3 regions of the Bradyrhizobium sp. FW305-F6 genome follow, and region 2 is predicted to be linked to each of the others. Evidence: predicted binding sites of a transcription regulator. Region 2 holds the regulator's gene; each other region holds the start of a gene.
The links. Region 2 encodes LexA, which represses DNA repair genes until DNA is damaged. Its sites were predicted from a motif close to TGTTCNNNNTGTGTTCNG; they were not measured.

Region 1: the regulator LexA is predicted to act here: its motif matches at 1,737-1,754, upstream of AC3WLX_RS33290 (YifB family Mg chelatase-like AAA ATPase).
Region 3: the regulator LexA is predicted to act here: its motif matches at 2,584-2,601, upstream of ruvC (crossover junction endodeoxyribonuclease RuvC).

The regions. Positions count from the first base shown of each region.
Region 1 is NZ_JBYSYD010000008.1:108,431-113,528, reverse strand. Features, by position in the region: gene AC3WLX_RS33305 (CpaE/TadZ family protein) at 1-453, shown strand, start outside; gene AC3WLX_RS33300 (tetratricopeptide repeat protein) at 475-1,260, opposite strand; gene AC3WLX_RS33295 (PilZ domain-containing protein) at 1,341-1,586, opposite strand; gene AC3WLX_RS33290 (YifB family Mg chelatase-like AAA ATPase) at 1,813-3,351, shown strand; gene AC3WLX_RS33285 (hypothetical protein) at 3,461-3,928, shown strand; gene AC3WLX_RS33280 (PAS domain-containing hybrid sensor histidine kinase/response regulator) at 4,044-5,098, shown strand, end outside.
Region 2 is NZ_JBYSYD010000001.1:22,825-27,922, reverse strand. Features, by position in the region: gene AC3WLX_RS00135 (HAD family hydrolase) at 1-616, shown strand, start outside; gene AC3WLX_RS00130 (hypothetical protein) at 774-968, shown strand; gene AC3WLX_RS00125 (molybdopterin molybdotransferase MoeA) at 1,182-2,393, shown strand; gene lexA (transcriptional repressor LexA) at 2,570-3,271, shown strand; gene AC3WLX_RS00115 (hypothetical protein) at 3,658-4,092, shown strand; gene AC3WLX_RS00110 (ComEC/Rec2 family competence protein) at 4,219-5,098, opposite strand, start outside.
Region 3 is NZ_JBYSYD010000002.1:1,166,030-1,171,127, reverse strand. Features, by position in the region: gene AC3WLX_RS16860 (methyl-accepting chemotaxis protein) at 1-1,453, opposite strand, end outside; gene AC3WLX_RS16855 (YebC/PmpR family DNA-binding transcriptional regulator) at 1,665-2,411, shown strand; gene ruvC (crossover junction endodeoxyribonuclease RuvC) at 2,632-3,159, shown strand; gene ruvA (Holliday junction branch migration protein RuvA) at 3,302-3,919, shown strand; gene ruvB (Holliday junction branch migration DNA helicase RuvB) at 3,940-4,974, shown strand; gene AC3WLX_RS16835 (DUF6869 domain-containing protein) at 5,074-5,098, shown strand, end outside.

The DNA.
Region 1 (5,098 bases), on a different contig from region 2:
TCCGGCTGGACGCGACGCGCGCTCGTCAATGCCGACGACATCGTGATCGTGGCCGAGCCCGATCTCGCCAATCTGCGCAACACCAAGAACATGCTGACCGTGCTGAAAGCGGCGCGGCCGAACGACCGCCCGCCGCTGTACTGCCTCAACCAGGTCGGCATGCCCAAGCGCGCGGAGATCGAGGTCAAGGCCTTCGCCAAGACCATGGAGAGCCAGCCGATCGCGGCGATCCCGTTCGATTCGAAACTGTTCTCGACCGCAGCCAATAACGGCCAGATGATCGCGGAGGTCTCCAAGTCCCACCGCACCACGCTGCTGTTTCAGGACATGGCGAACCGCCTCGCCGGCCGCGGCGAGGTGAAGAAGCCGAGGCGCTCGCTGCTCGAGCCGTTGTTGAAGAAGCTGAAGGGCAGGTCCGGACGCGGCTCGGCCCCGCATCGCAAGGCTTCGTAAGCGAACATCGAGAGAGGCGGATTATCGGTCCGCCCGCTGCTGCTTCTTCGCCAGCAGCTGCCGCAGCGCTGCGACCTTGGCCGCGGCCTGATCGGGTGGCAGATCGGCTTTCACGAGGATCTCGGCCTCGGCCTCGCGGCCCTGCAAGCCCAGCACCAGCGCGAAATTGGCGCGGACCCGCGCATCGTTCTGATTGCGCTGATGAGCGCGGCCGAGCACCTGTTCGGCCTTCGACAGATTGTTTTGCAGCATATAGGACAGTCCGAGATTGGACAGCACGGCGGGCTCGTCCGGCACGATCTTCAACGCCGCGGCGTAGTATTGCTGTGCCTCCTCGTTGCGGCCGAGCTGATCGAGCGCTGCGCCCTGTGCCGACAGGATTCGCCAATCGGGATCATTGGGCGAATGGGCGCGGCCGAGGACGTCGAAAGCCTGCTGGAAATTGCCGTTGTCGGCGAGCGCGCGACCATAGCCGGCGAGCAGCGCCTTGTTGCTGGGATGGGCGAGCACGGCCTGCTCGAGCACCGCGACCGCCTGCGCGCGCTGCCCGGTCTCGCGCAGAGCCTTGCCATATTCGATCGCGACTGCGGGATCGCTGGGCCTGGCGCGGTAGCGCTCACGCAAGGCGTCCATGTTCGACCTTGCCTCGGCCTTCGCGTCGACCCTGGTCGCCGCTTCCCGCTTGCTGCCAAGCGCACCGGTGACATCCTCGATGCCCGCGGTCTGACAGCCGCCGAGGGCGAGGATCAGGACTGCGGAACACAGATATCCCGCCGGCGGAAAGGCGAGAGACAAACGCTTGGACATACTCTGATCACTCGGCAACTGATCAGAGATGCTTACCGATTAACGCTAAAGTCCCGTTAAGGACGCGGGCGCGCTTGCGTTCAGTCGACGAATTCGGCGCCGAACTCGCAGCCGATGCGCCAGCGCAGACGGCATTGGCGGGAGTAATCCGGCGCGAAAATGATGGTGAACTGCGGCGGCACTTCCAGGAATTCCGCAACCACCTTCACGCCGCCATCCGAAATATCAGTGATCGTGCAGTCCCGCGGCAGCGAGCCCGCGCCAAAATGGATCTTGGCGAGCCGGCTACACACCCGACGTTCGCTTCTCCGGCGATTTACCAGCATTTGAACTGTTTACCCATCAGACCACGGCCCATCCCGCAGGCAAGGAGTAACGGACATTCGTTGGGATGTGCTGAGCAGAGAGGGTGGTATTCGAGACGTAGTCTCGGCGTCCCGTTTAGGCCGGGTTAGGAGTTGCGTTCCTTCGAGGATCGTTCCCGTATTGTTCTTGCGCCGGCGGCCGCGCTCTGCTACCCCTAATTGCGCGAGAGGGCAGGCTGGTTTGAGCATGGTTCAGCGGGTTTCTACCGTCGCCTTTGAGGGGATCGAGGCCCGCGCGGTCGACGTGCAGGTGCAAGTCGCGCCCGGCCTGCCGGCCTTCGCCATCGTCGGCCTGCCTGACAAGGCGGTGTCGGAGGCGCGCGAGCGGGTGCGTGCGGCGCTGATCGCCTCGGGGCTGGCGCTGCCGGCGCGGCGAATCATCGTCAACCTGGCGCCGGCCGACCTGCCCAAGGAAGGCAGCCATTACGACCTGCCGATCGCGCTCGGGCTGATGGCGGCGATCGGGGCGATCCCGCCTGATGCGCTGACCGGCTTCACCGTGCTCGGCGAGCTCGGCCTCGACGGCTCGATCGCACCGGTGGCCGGCGTTCTTCCCGCCGCGATCGGCGCCAACGCGCGCGAGGAGGGGCTGATCTGCCCGGCGGCGTGCGGCTCCGAGGCGGCCTGGGCGAGCCCCGACATCCAGATCGTCGCCGCACACTCGCTGATCCAGATCGCCAACCATTTCAAGGGCACGCAGGTGCTGTCGCGGCCCACGCCAAAGGTGCACGAGGCCGCAGCCTCGACGCTCGACCTGCGCGACATCAAGGGCCAGGAAAGCGCCAAGCGCGCGCTGGAGATCGCGGCTGCCGGCGGGCATCATTTGCTCATGATCGGCGCGCCGGGCGCGGGCAAATCGATGCTGGCGGCGCGGCTGCCCTCGATCCTGCCGCCCCTGTCGCCGGGCGAGCTGCTCGAGGTCTCCATGATCGCCTCGGTCGCTGGCGAGATCGAAGGCGGTGCGCTGACGGCGCGGCGGCCGTTCCGCTCGCCGCATCATTCCGCCAGCATGGCTGCGCTGACCGGCGGCGGCATGCGCGCCAAGCCCGGCGAGATCTCGCTGGCGCATCAGGGCGTGCTGTTCCTCGACGAGCTGCCGGAATTCGATCCGCGCGTGCTGGATTCGCTGCGCCAGCCGCTGGAGAACGGCGAGGTCGCGGTGTCGCGCGCCAATCACCGCGTCACCTACCCGGCCCGCTTCATGCTGGTCGCGGCGATGAATCCCTGCCGCTGCGGCAACGCGTTCGAGCCCGGCTATGCCTGCAAGCGCGGCCGCATCGACCGCTGCACCGGCGACTATCAGGCGCGCATCTCCGGTCCCCTGATGGACCGCATCGACCTGCGCATCGAGGTGCCGGCCGTGACCGCGGCCGACCTGATCCTGCCGCCGCCGGCGGAAGGATCGGCCGAGGTCGCCGCGCGTGTCGCGGCGGCGCGCGACATCCAGCTCGCCCGCTATGCGGATGCGGGCCTGCCGAATGTCCGCACCAATGCCGAGGCGCCCGCCTCCGTGCTGGAGGAGGTCGCAAAGCCGGATGCGCAAGGACAGAAGCTGCTGCGCGATGCCGCCGAGACCATGCGGCTGTCGGCGCGCGGCTATCACCGTGTGCTGCGGGTGGCGCGCACGCTGGCCGACCTCGATCATTCCGACAAGATCGGCCGGCTGCATCTGGCCGAAGCGCTGTCCTACCGCGCACTCGCGGAGGATGTGCGGCAGATGGCGTGAACGCGCCTCGCATCAACCCGGTGGTAACGAGTTTCCTTTACGCTCTGCAAACCATAAGGCCCAGCGCGTTTCGGTCACGAGTTCCCAAGGGCCCGGCGAGTACAGCGTCATGTTGCGTTTCAAGTTCCTGGCTTCGGTCGTTCCCCTGCTGGCGGCTGCGGTGTTTGCCCGCGCAGAGGTCGGATCGGTCTCGCATCCCTGCATCGCGGTGGGCGACACGTCGGTCGAGCTCACCTCCCGGTTCTGGACCGCCGGCGTGCATGTCGCCTTCACCGACGATCCGACGCGGGCCACGGTGCGGGTCCAGATCACGGACAATGCCGACGCTGCGGACTTCACCGTGGTGGACGACGGCCCCGGTTCCGAGGCGGAGTCCTGCCAGGCCAATCCGTCGACGCGCCTGGTCTCGATTGCCGCCCAGCCCGTCGACGGCGGCGAGGTGATCTATCTCTCCAGCGAAGGGCCGGCGGATTACCGCATCCATGTGCGCTCGAAGACGTTCTCGCCGCGCGAGGCGGCGGCGCTGATCGTCGGCGCCCGTGGCGGCCATGGCAGCTTCAAGGCGGCTTCGCTTTAAGCCGTTAACACCCCGTCAACCCTGTTTGGAGCCGAGGCCAACGCCTCAAACTGTTCGCAAGGTCGAGACGACATCGTCGCACGCGGCGGCGGGGTTTCAGGCAAGGGCGGTGACGATGGGTCGGACGTTCCGGATCAAGGTGCGCATGCGCCGCTTCAGGCGACAGCATCCGCGCATCGCCTTCGCGATCCGCTCCTTCATGATCTTCTCGGCGACGTTCGGCGGCGCCTATGGTTTCGTGTCCGGCAGCCGGTCCGACAATTCCGGCTACGATCCTCATACCTTTGCGATCGGCGCCAGCTTCCTGTTCGCGCTCGCCTGCCTCGGGCTCGCGACGCTAAGCATGCGGCTGCGCTTCATCAATAAGCGGCTCCGCAAGCTGGCCGCGCACAACGAGGCGTTGATCGACCGCAATTGGGAGCTGAAGGAGGCGGAGGAACGCGCCCGCAGCCTGTTCGAGCAGCAGGGCGATCTGATCGTGCTGCGCGATACGAGCGGCCGCATCACCTTCGCCAACGAGGCCTATTGCGCCCTCGCAGGACAGGCGCGCAGCGCGCTTGTCGGCACGCGCTTCGATTTCGACGTGCTGGAGCAGGGCGACAGCGCCCGCGAGAGCAGCGGTACCCGCATCCACGACCAGAAGATCGCAACCCCGCTCGGCGCGCGCTGGATCGCCTGGCGCGAAGGCTATGTCCGCCGCGATGCCGGACAGCCGGCCGAATTGCAAAGCGTCGGACGCGACGTCACCGACCGCACCGAGACCGAGCGCGCACTGGCCGAGGCCCGCGACCAGGCCGATGCCGCCAACCGCGCCAAGTCGCGCTTCCTCGCCATGGCCTCGCACGAGATCCGCACCCCCTTGAACGGCATCATCGGCATGGGCGGCCTGTTGCTGGACACCAATCTGACGCCGGAGCAGACCACTTATGCCAGGGCGGTGAAAACCTCCGGCGAAGCCTTGATGGCGCTGATCGAGGAGTTGCTCGACTATTCCAAGATCGAGGCCGGCAAGCTCGACCTCGATCAGCGTCCCTTCGCGCTCTCGACCATGGTCGAGGAGATCACCGAGCTACTGGCGCCGCGCGCACAGGCGAAATCGCTCGAGATCGCCGCTTACATCGACGAGCGCCTGCCGCTGGAAGTGGTAGGCGATGCCGCGCGGCTGCGCCA
Region 2 (5,098 bases):
GCTCTCTCCCGGCAGCGCGGATGCGCTCCTGTTCGACCTCGGGCGCGTGGTGCTCGACATCGACTTTTCCAAGGCGATCGCCTGCTGGGCGGGACATGCGGGCTGCCAGCCCGAGGCCATCGTCGCGCGCTATGTGCGCGACGAGGCATATCGGCTGCACGAGATGGGAAAGATCAGCGACGAGGATTATTTCGCCTCGCTGCGATCCTCGCTCGGGATTGGCATTTCGGACGCGCAGTTCCTGGAAGGCTGGAACGCAATCTTCGCCGGCGAGATGCCTGACATCGCCGAGTTGCTGCCGCGCGCGGCGAGGCAGATGCCGCTCTACGCCTTCTCCAACACCAATCAGCCGCACGTCGCCTATTTCTCGAAGCAATATGCCGATCTGCTCGGTCACTTCCGCGAGCTATATTTGTCGTCCAGCATCGGCCTGCGCAAACCGGATGCGGAGGCTTTCGACCATGTCGTCGCGGCGATCGGCGTGCCGGCGGAGCGCATCGTATTCTTCGATGACCTCGCCGAGAACATCGAGGGGGCCCGGGCGCGTGGCTTGATGGCGGTGCATGTCACCTCGCCGCGCGATGTCGGGAACGCACTGAAGGCCTTGGGCATCTAAGGCGACGCAAGAGCCGGAGAACCCTCTTTTCCGCGACTAAATTACGTCGCGATGTGGAACCCAATCGCTTTGTGCATTTTTACACAGAGTTCCCGGAACGGAATACCACCCTTCGGACTCATGAATCCGTTGGGGACTTCTACATTGGACTGACGACGTGCTGGGCAAAACCTACCTTACAAAGCAAGCCTCTCTCCTGCTTGAATTCGCCAGAACCACCTCGGATTCGGACCTATCTGCCAAGCTCATCAGCAAGGCGGCCGACCTGAAATCCCAGGCCGATCCGCTGCCCGACAAGGATCAAGGCCCCAGGGCGCCGGACGTCGAGCGGGACCGGCGGAGCGGGAGTTGACCGATGCCGGCCGTGGCGCTCGTCCTTCTTGTCCTCGTCATGGCGATCCTCGTGCCGGTCTTTCTCGCCTGCCGGATCCTGCCGCGACGGACGTGAGCTGCATTCCACACGAGCGAGATCACGCACGACATTCCGCGGGCGGCTTTGCCTCACGCGCCTCCTCGGCTAGAACACTGCGGCCCCATAGCCGATGTGCTCAGCAGGAGTTCACCCGTGGCCTTGATGCCGGTTTCTGACGCGCTCGCGGCGGTGCTGGCCGATGCCGAGCCGCTGGCCGAAGAGACGGTTGCCCTCGACCAGGCCTACCATCGCGTGCTCGCGCGCGACCTCGCGGCGCGGCGCACGCAACCGCCCGAAGCGATGTCGGCGATGGACGGCTACGCGGTGCGCGCGGCCGACGCAGCCACGATCAATTCCAGGCTTAATGTGACCGGCGAGGTCGCAGCCGGCCGTCCGTTCGCCGGAACAGTCGGCCCCGGCGAAGCCGTGCGAATCTTCACCGGGGGCGTCATTCCCGACGGCGCCGACGCGGTGGTGATCCAGGAGGACACCGTCGCGGACGGCAGCGGCGTCACGATCAAGGAGGCCGCGATTCCCGGGAGGCACATCCGCCCCGCCGGCGTCGACTTTGCTGAAGGCGACGTGCTGCTGCGCAAGGGAACTCGTCTCACCGAGCGCGATCTCGCGCTCGCCGCCGCAATGAACCACCCGCACCTTGCCGTCTGCCGTCGTCCGAAGGTCGCGATCCTCGCCACCGGAGACGAACTCGTGACGCCCGGCACCAGGCCGGGACCCGGCCAGATCGTCTATTCCAACGGCTATGCCCTGCATGCGCTGGCGCGCAGCGAGGGCGCCGAGACCATCGACCTCGGCATTGCCGCCGACACGCTGGAATCCACGTCCGCGGGCATCCGCCGGGCCCGCGAGCGCGGTGCCGACATCCTGGTCACGACCGGCGGTGCGTCGGTCGGCGACCACGACCTGGTCCAGCAGGCGCTGAGAGACGAAGGCATCGCGATGGCGTTCTGGAAGATCGCGATTCGGCCGGGCAAGCCGATGATGCACGGACGGCTCGACGCCATGCGCGTGATCGGCCTGCCGGGCAATCCCGTCTCATCCTACGTGTGCGCCTTCCTGTTCATGGTGCCGCTGATTCGTGCGCTGTCGGGCCGCTCCAACATTCGTCATCAAAGAGAGCGCGCCGTGCTGGGCCGCGACCTCGGTGCCAACGACCAGCGCGAGGATTACCTGCGCGCACGCCTGGAGCTGCGCGAGGACGGCACACCCGTCGCCGTCCCCGTCAATCATCAGGACTCTTCGCTGCTTGCGAATCTCGCTGCGGCACAGGTACTTCTCGTGCGCGCACCATTCGCGCCGAAGGCTGAGGCCGGCACGCCTTGCGAGGTGCTGCGGCTTCCGGTCTGAGCTCCGGGCCCGCACGTATTCCGCGAGCCTCGCCCCGTTCACCGTAAATTAAGCAGTTGCGGAACACATATCGAACATATAGGGTCCGTTCATGATTTGTTTCGAGGATGTAGCGGCTTATTGCCGAATTCATCGTCTCGGAATCGAACGACATCAACCGGGGGACTTAGGTCGAGATGTTGACGCGCAAACAATACGAGCTTCTGCGGTTCATCAGCGAGCGTCTGAAGGAAAGCGGCGTGCCGCCGTCCTTCGACGAGATGAAGGATGCGCTCGACCTGCGCTCGAAGTCGGGCATTCATCGCCTGATCACGGCGCTCGAGGAGCGCGGCTTCATCCGCCGCCTCCCCAACCGCGCCCGTGCCATCGAGGTGATCAAGCTGCCCGAGCTCCAGGCCGCCGCCGGCAATCGCCGCGGCTTCACCCCGAGCGTCATCGAGGGCAATCTCGGCAAGGTGCGCGCGAGCTCCAGCCCGCCCGCGGACGAGGGTGAACGGCCCGTAGCGGTGCCGGTGATGGGTCGCATCGCGGCCGGCACGCCCATCGAGGCGTTGCAGACCCGCAGCCACACCATCAGCGTGCCGCCCGACATGCTCGGCTCGGGCGAGCATTATGCGCTCGAGGTGCGCGGCGATTCGATGGTCGAGGCCGGCATCCTCGACGGCGACATGGCGCTGATCCAGCGCAACGAGAGCGCCGATACCGGCGACATCGTGGTCGCGCTGATCGACGACGAGGAGGCCACGCTCAAGCGCTTCCGCCGCCGCGGCGCCTCGATCGCGCTCGAGCCTGCCAATGCCGCCTACGAGGTGCGCATCCTGCCGCCGAACCGCGTGAAGATTCAGGGCAAGCTGATCGGGCTCTATCGAAAGTACTGAGCTTATCGAGCACGCCGCGCGCTTTCGACCGGCACCCTCGCTCCAAGATTGGAGCGGACGCTTCGTCCGCTTCGGCTGGATGGTCCCTCTGGTTCTGCGCTGACTGTCCGGCCCCTCCTTCTGCGCGACTTCCTGGTTCGCAAGCGCAGGCGTGCAGTCATTTCGCGCCAACCATCCGAGTTGATGCCGGCCGTCGCTGATCCGCGCTGCCGAATGCATCGACGCGCAGTTTGTTCCTAATCGCGCCGAGAAAGATAATGTGATCGCGTGCTGCGGACGCGAGCCGCAGATTTGCCCATAACCAAGCAGAGCGTCGCAGGCTCACTCTGAGAGAGGCCTGCGCCTCGAAGAGACGCGGGTCGCCATCTTCGCATGAGGAGCACCCGATGTGTGACTATAGCCTGCATGCCGTCGCGACACGCCCCGCCGAAGTCGGCGAGACGATCGTCACGACAACCTTCCGCGGCACCTCGACGCGCGGCTTCGCCTCCGCAGCCGATCTCTCCGTCGCGGTCTGCCTGCTGCCGGGAACGGAGCTCGCCTTCGCCGACAACGTCCGCTACGACAATCGCTGGATCTGGACGCGCACCGTCAACTCACGCGTCGGCAAGTTCGGCAAGATCGACCCGCACATTCCCGATCGGCATCACGATGCGATCGAATTCCCCGACGGCAGATACGTGCTGGTGACACAGCTCGTCGAAGGCCAGCGCGCAACCGTGCTGCAACTGCCAGTGACCCAGGCGGTGGGCGAACGCGAGCACAAGCCGCAGATCGTCGCCGACACGCGGTCCCCGATCGCACGCCAGCCGATCGGCTGATCGGTCGAGGCCCCCGGCGGATCGGTCGAGGGCCGGAAGTTGAAATGCCATCGCCGGCCGAGGCCGGCGAGATGGTATGGTTTGCGTCCTGCGCAGTCTCGCCGGACCGCCGCCCCGCATCGATCCTCAATCGTCAGCCTGCAAGTCGGTCTCCGATGGCGTTGCATCCCGGCTGCGCGGCGCGACCGTCCTCGGCGCAAGGTTGCCGTCGAAATCGCCTTCGCCGGCGCCTGCCGGCAGCCAGGGGCGACTGGCGCCTCTCGCCCTCACCGCCTGAACGGCAAAGCCGTCGCCACGCTGCGTCAACGCCAGCGCGCCTTGGCTCGCAAGACGCGGCCTGTCGACGACCATCGCCGCGCAATCGGGCGGCGCGGGACGCGCCGTCACCACCAGCGCCGCGCGGCTGCAATCGTCGGCCAGCGCGTCGATGCGCAGGGACAGCGCGACCAGCCGTCCGTCCGCGAGCGGCGTCACGCAGCCGGCCTCGTCACACGACACACCGTCGGCCAACGAGGTGCTGCCGGCATCGCGCGGATCGGCATCGGCCGCCAGCCACTGCTTGAGCAGGAAGCTGTCCTTGCTCGCGCGGATCACATGCAGTCGGCCGTCCCTGCCCCGCACGGCGACGCTGGCACCGTCCCCGGCAATCAGGACGTCTGGCTGCCGAACCGACAAGCCCCAGGCGATGGACACCAGCAGCACCAGGGCACCGCACCAGCGCAGGGGCGTTCGCAACAGCCCCATCACGATGATGCCGAGGCTCGCCGCGATCAGCGGCGCGATCCCGAACGTGGGGATGCGGCCGACCGCGCCCGGCAACGCCGCCACCCAGCGCGAGACCGCGACCATCCACTCGATGCCGATCCCCATCAGCCACCAGAACACGCCGTCGAGCCCGAAGGGCGCGGCGAGCAGTCCCAAAAGCCCGGCCGGCATCACCAGCGCCGAGACCACCGGCATCGCGCCGAGATTGGCGAGCACGCCGTAGGGCGTCACGCGATGGAAG
Region 3 (5,098 bases), on a different contig from region 2:
GTTTGTCCTTGGCCAGGAAGGCTTCCTGGAACGGCGGCAGCGCGCGGTCGGCCCAGTCCAGATACTTCGTGCGATATTGCTGCGGATCGGTTCCGGCAATTTCCACATAGTCCGTGTCGAACAGATCCTCCAGCTTGACCTCGCCGCGCGCGACCGCCTGCTCGAAGATCTTCGTCAGCGCAGTGCCCGCCTCCATGGCGCGGGTGACGGACTCGGTGTTCTCCTCATGGATCGACCAGAGCTTGTCCTCGATCCTTTCGTTGAGCGCGGCGGTGGCACCAACGAATTGCGTACGAGCGCCGGCCTTGGATTGCTCGACCACGCGCAGGCGGCAGGCCCCGATGTCCTCCAGGCTGCCCTCGATCGTCGCCTGTGGTGCAAGCCGGCCGGCATCCGCGCCGCCGATCAGCACGCCGTCCATCGCGATCTCATAGACCGGCATCACGCCGCGCGCGGTCTCGAACTTGAGGTGGCAGGGCAGCCGCTCGGTCTTGCGGCGGTCGTCGTGCTCGCTCTGGCGCAGCAGTACCGCGCAACGCGATTTCAGCTTCCGGGCGAACGTGGTGACGGCCCGGCCGGCATTGGCGACACTCTCGCCATGGGTTTCGGCCGCCTTGGTCGCCGCGTCGATCTCGGCCGCGCTCTCGCCGACCGAGACGATGAACTCCGAGGCGCTGGCGGCATTGCCGGAGACTTCGCTGGTCGTGGCGTTCTGCTCGGCGACCGCGCCGTTGACGGTGTCGAATACCGGGCGGATCGCCTCGATCGCCTGCGAAATGCGATGCACGGCGTCGGCGGAGCCGGCGGCGTCGCGCTGCAGCGCGTCGATCTTCTTCGTGATCTCTTCGGTCGCGCTCTGGGTCTGCACCGCGAGCGCCTTGACCTCGGTGGCGACGACCGCAAAGCCCCTTCCTGCAGCGCCGGCGCGCGCGGCCTCGATGGTCGAGTTGAGCGCGAGCAGCGTGGTCTGCCGCGCGATCTGCGCGATCAGATTGACGACATTGCCGATGGCCGCCGACGACTCGCGCAGGCGGTCGACATTGGCGCGGGCTTCGCGCGCAGCGGCGCTGGCTTCGTCGGCGAGCTTGCCGGCTTCCCGCACTTGCGCCCCGATGCCATGCGCGGACTGGGTGAACTTGTCGGCGGCATGGGCAAAGGTGGAGGCGGTCGATTGCGCCGCGTTGGTCCGGCCGGTCAGGGCGTCGGTGCGGTCGCGGATGGCGGCAAGCGTCGCCGCGGTCGCCTCGGCACCGCCGGCCACCGAATTTGCGGCGCGTTCCAGCTGCCGGATCATGGCGCCGAGTTCGAGTTCCAGCAGTTCCAGGATTTCCCGGGCAGAGTCGCCCTCGGCAGCCGGGGCAGGGGCGGGATCGACCGGTGCCTGCGCAGCCGGGGGGGGTACCACCGGCGCGGCCGTATCCGGCAGACGCTTCCAAAACATTGCGAAGGCCATCAGGTCACTCTTGTCGGGGATCGGATTGAGGCTATTTTCGCAAGTCGGAATGAAGTCAGGGTTAACGGAGCCTCACTTCTGGGCAGGGAGCCCTACGTGGTTACCCTAAAGTATGAGACAGGCCCTTTCATTCCCCGGGGTTGGCAGCCTATAACGCCGCGCTCCCATTCTCGCTGGCGGACGATTCCCTGAGAACACCAAGAGACCACGCATGGCCGGACATTCCCAATTCAAGAACATCATGCACCGCAAGGGGCGGCAGGATGCCCAGAAGTCGAAACTGTTCGGCAAGCTGGCGCGGGAAATCACCGTCGCCGCCAAGCTCGGCACGCCCGACCCCACCATGAACCCGCGCCTGCGCGCCGCCGTGATCGCCGCGCGGCAGGAGAACATGCCGAAGGACAATATCGAGCGCGCCATCAAGAAGGCGCTCGGCAGCGACGGCGAGAATTATGACGAGATCCGCTACGAGGGCTACGGCCCCGGCGGCGTCGCCGTCATCGTCGAGGCGCTGACCGACAACCGCAACCGCGCCGCGTCCGACATCCGTTCCTTCTTCACCAAGTCCGGCGGCAATCTCGGCGAAACCGGCTCGGTCTCCTTCATGTTCGACCGCACGGGCGTCATCGAATACGACCGCAGCGTCGCCTCCGACGATGCCGTGCTGGATGCGGCGATCGAGGCCGGCGCCGACGACGTGGTGTCCGGCGAGAGCGGCCACGAGATCTACGCCTCGACCGAAAGCTATCGCGACGTCGCCAAGGCGCTGGAGGCCAAGTTCGGTGAGCCGCGCAAGGCCGCGCTGATCTGGAAGCCGCAAAACACGGTCGCTGTCGACGACGAGACCGGCGAGAAGCTTCTCAAGCTGATGGATTTGCTCAACGAGCATGACGACGTGCAGCAGGTCTACGCCAATTTCGAGATATCGGACGCGCTGATGGCGAAGATGGGCGGCTGACGCCGGTAGCCCCGCATTCTGCTGTCGTCGCCCGGCTTGACCGGGCGACCCAGTATTCCAGAGACGTCAGAGGGATGCGGACAAGCCGCGGCGTACTGGATACCCCGCATTCGCGGGGTATGACGGCGTGCCTTTGTTGCGAGCAGCGCCCGCCCACTTCCCCTGTTACTTCCGTTCTGTTTCTGTTTCCCTCAGTCCGGCCAGCCGCTATCACTGGCCCATGACTGCTCTCCCGATTCGTGGCCCCGTTCGCATCATCGGCATCGACCCCGGCCTGCGCCGCACCGGCTGGGGTGTGATCGAGGCCGAGGGCAACCGGCTGATCTACGTCGCCTGCGGTTCGGTGGAGCCGCCGGACGATTTGCCGCTGTCGAGCCGCCTGCTCGCGATCCATGAGGGGCTCGCGGCCGTTCTTTCCAACCACCAGCCGATGGAAGCTGCGGTCGAGCAGACCTTCGTCAACAAAGACGGCGTTGCCACGCTGAAACTCGGACAGGCCCGCGGCGTCGCCATGCTGGCGCCCGCAATGTTCGGCATCTCTGTCGCCGAATACGCGCCGAACCAGGTCAAGAAGACGGTGGTCGGCGCCGGTCACGCCGACAAGCAACAGATCGCGATGATGCTGAAGATCCTGCTGCCCAAGGCCGAGCCCCCGTCCGCGGACGCCGCCGATGCGCTCGCCATCGCCATCACCCACGCCCATCATCGCCAGAGCACCGCGCTGCGGCTGAAGGTGGTGGGAATATGATTGATCGTCACGCGTCCTCGCCGTCATGCCCGGGCTTGTCCCGGGCATCTACGTTCTTTCTTGTCGGCGTCGAAGGCGTGGATGGCCGGGTCAAGCCCGGCCATGACGATGGAGAAGTCTCTGCCGCGACTGAGGTCTTGCTATGATCGGCAAGCTCAAGGGCCTGATCGATTCCTACGGCGAGGATTTCGTCATCCTCGACGTCGGCGGGGTCGGCTACCAGGTGCATTGCTCCTCGCGCACCCTGCAGCATCTGCCCTCGCCCGGCGAAGCCGCCGTGCTGTCGATCGAGACCTATGTCCGCGAGGACCAGATAAAACTGTTCGGCTTTCGCACCGATCAGGAGCGCGAATGGTTTCGCCTGCTCCAGACCGTGCAGGGCGTTGGCGCCAAGGTCGCGCTCGCCGTGCTCGGCACGCTCGCGCCGGCCGATCTCGCCAATGCCATTGCGTTGCGCGACAAGGCTGCGGTGGCGCGGACGCCCGGCGTCGGCCCCAAGGTCGCCGAGCGCATCGTCACCGAGTTGAAGGACAAGGCGCCGACCTTTGCTAACGTCGATCCCGCCGTCGTGCATCTCGCCGGCGCCGTCGACGAGCAGCGCGCGCCGCGGCCAGTTGCCGATGCGATCTCCGCGCTGGTCAATCTCGGCTACGGCCAACCGCAAGCCGCCGCCGCGATCGCATCGGCCTCGCGTAGCGCAGGTGAGGGCGCCGAGACGGCGCAGCTCATCCGGCTCGGTCTAAAGGAGCTCGCGAAGTGAGCGATCCCAAGGCCAGCCGCATGGTCTCGCCCGAGCGCCGCAGCGACGACGTCGGCGACACCGCGCTGCGGCCGCAATCGCTGTCCGACTTCGTCGGCCAGGCGCAGGCGCGCAAGAACCTCTCGATCTTCATCGAGGCGGCGCGCAAGCGCGGCGAGGCGCTGGACCATGTGCTGTTCGTCGGTCCCCCCGGCCTCGGCAAGACCACGCTGGCGCAGATCGTGGCGAAGGAGCTCGGCGTCGGCTTCCGCGCCACCTCGGGCCCTGTCATCGCCAAGGCCGGCGATCTCGCAGCGCTCCTCACCAATCTCGAAGAGCGCGACGTCCTCTTCATCGACGAGATCCATCGCCTCAGCCCCGCGGTCGAAGAAGTGCTCTATCCCGCGATGGAGGACTTCCAGCTCGACCTCATCATCGGCGAGGGCCCGGCGGCGCGCTCGGTAAAGATCGAGCTGTCGAAATTCACGCTCGTCGGCGCCACCACGCGCGCGGGCCTTCTCACCAATCCGTTGCGCGACCGCTTCGGCATTCCGGTGCGGCTGAATTTCTACACGATCGAGGAGTTGGAGAGCATCGTCAGCCGCGGTGCGCGCGTGCTCAATGTCGGCATGAGCGCTGATGGCGCCAACGAGATTGCGCGCCGCGCCCGCGGCACGCCGCGCATCGCCGGCCGCCTGCTCCGCCGCGTGCGCGATTTCGCTTCGGCGGCCGACGCCGACAAGATCGACCGCAAGATAGCCGACCACGCGCTGAGCGCGCTCGAAGTCGATGCGGCCGGCCTCGACGCAATGGATAGACGCTATCTCTCGACCATCGCGCTCAACTATGGCGGCGGCCCGGTCGGCGTCGAGACCATGGCCGCGGCCTTGTCGGAGCCGCGCGATGCGATCGAGGACATCATCGAGCCCTATCTGATCCAGTGCGGCTATCTGCAGCGCACTCCGCGCGGCCGGCTGCTGACGTCGCACGCCTTCCGCCATCTCGGCCTCGCCGAACCGAACCGCGATCCGGCCCAGTTCGGCTTGTTCGGTGCCGAGCCGTCCGAGGACGACTGACTGCCGCCAGCGGTGAACCGACCGCTTCGATCCCATCACTAATCCGAACGTGCGGCGAGCAGCATCGCCGTCTACGAATACGGATTGGAGCTGGAAGAAATGGGGCCGACGGACGACACCGGGC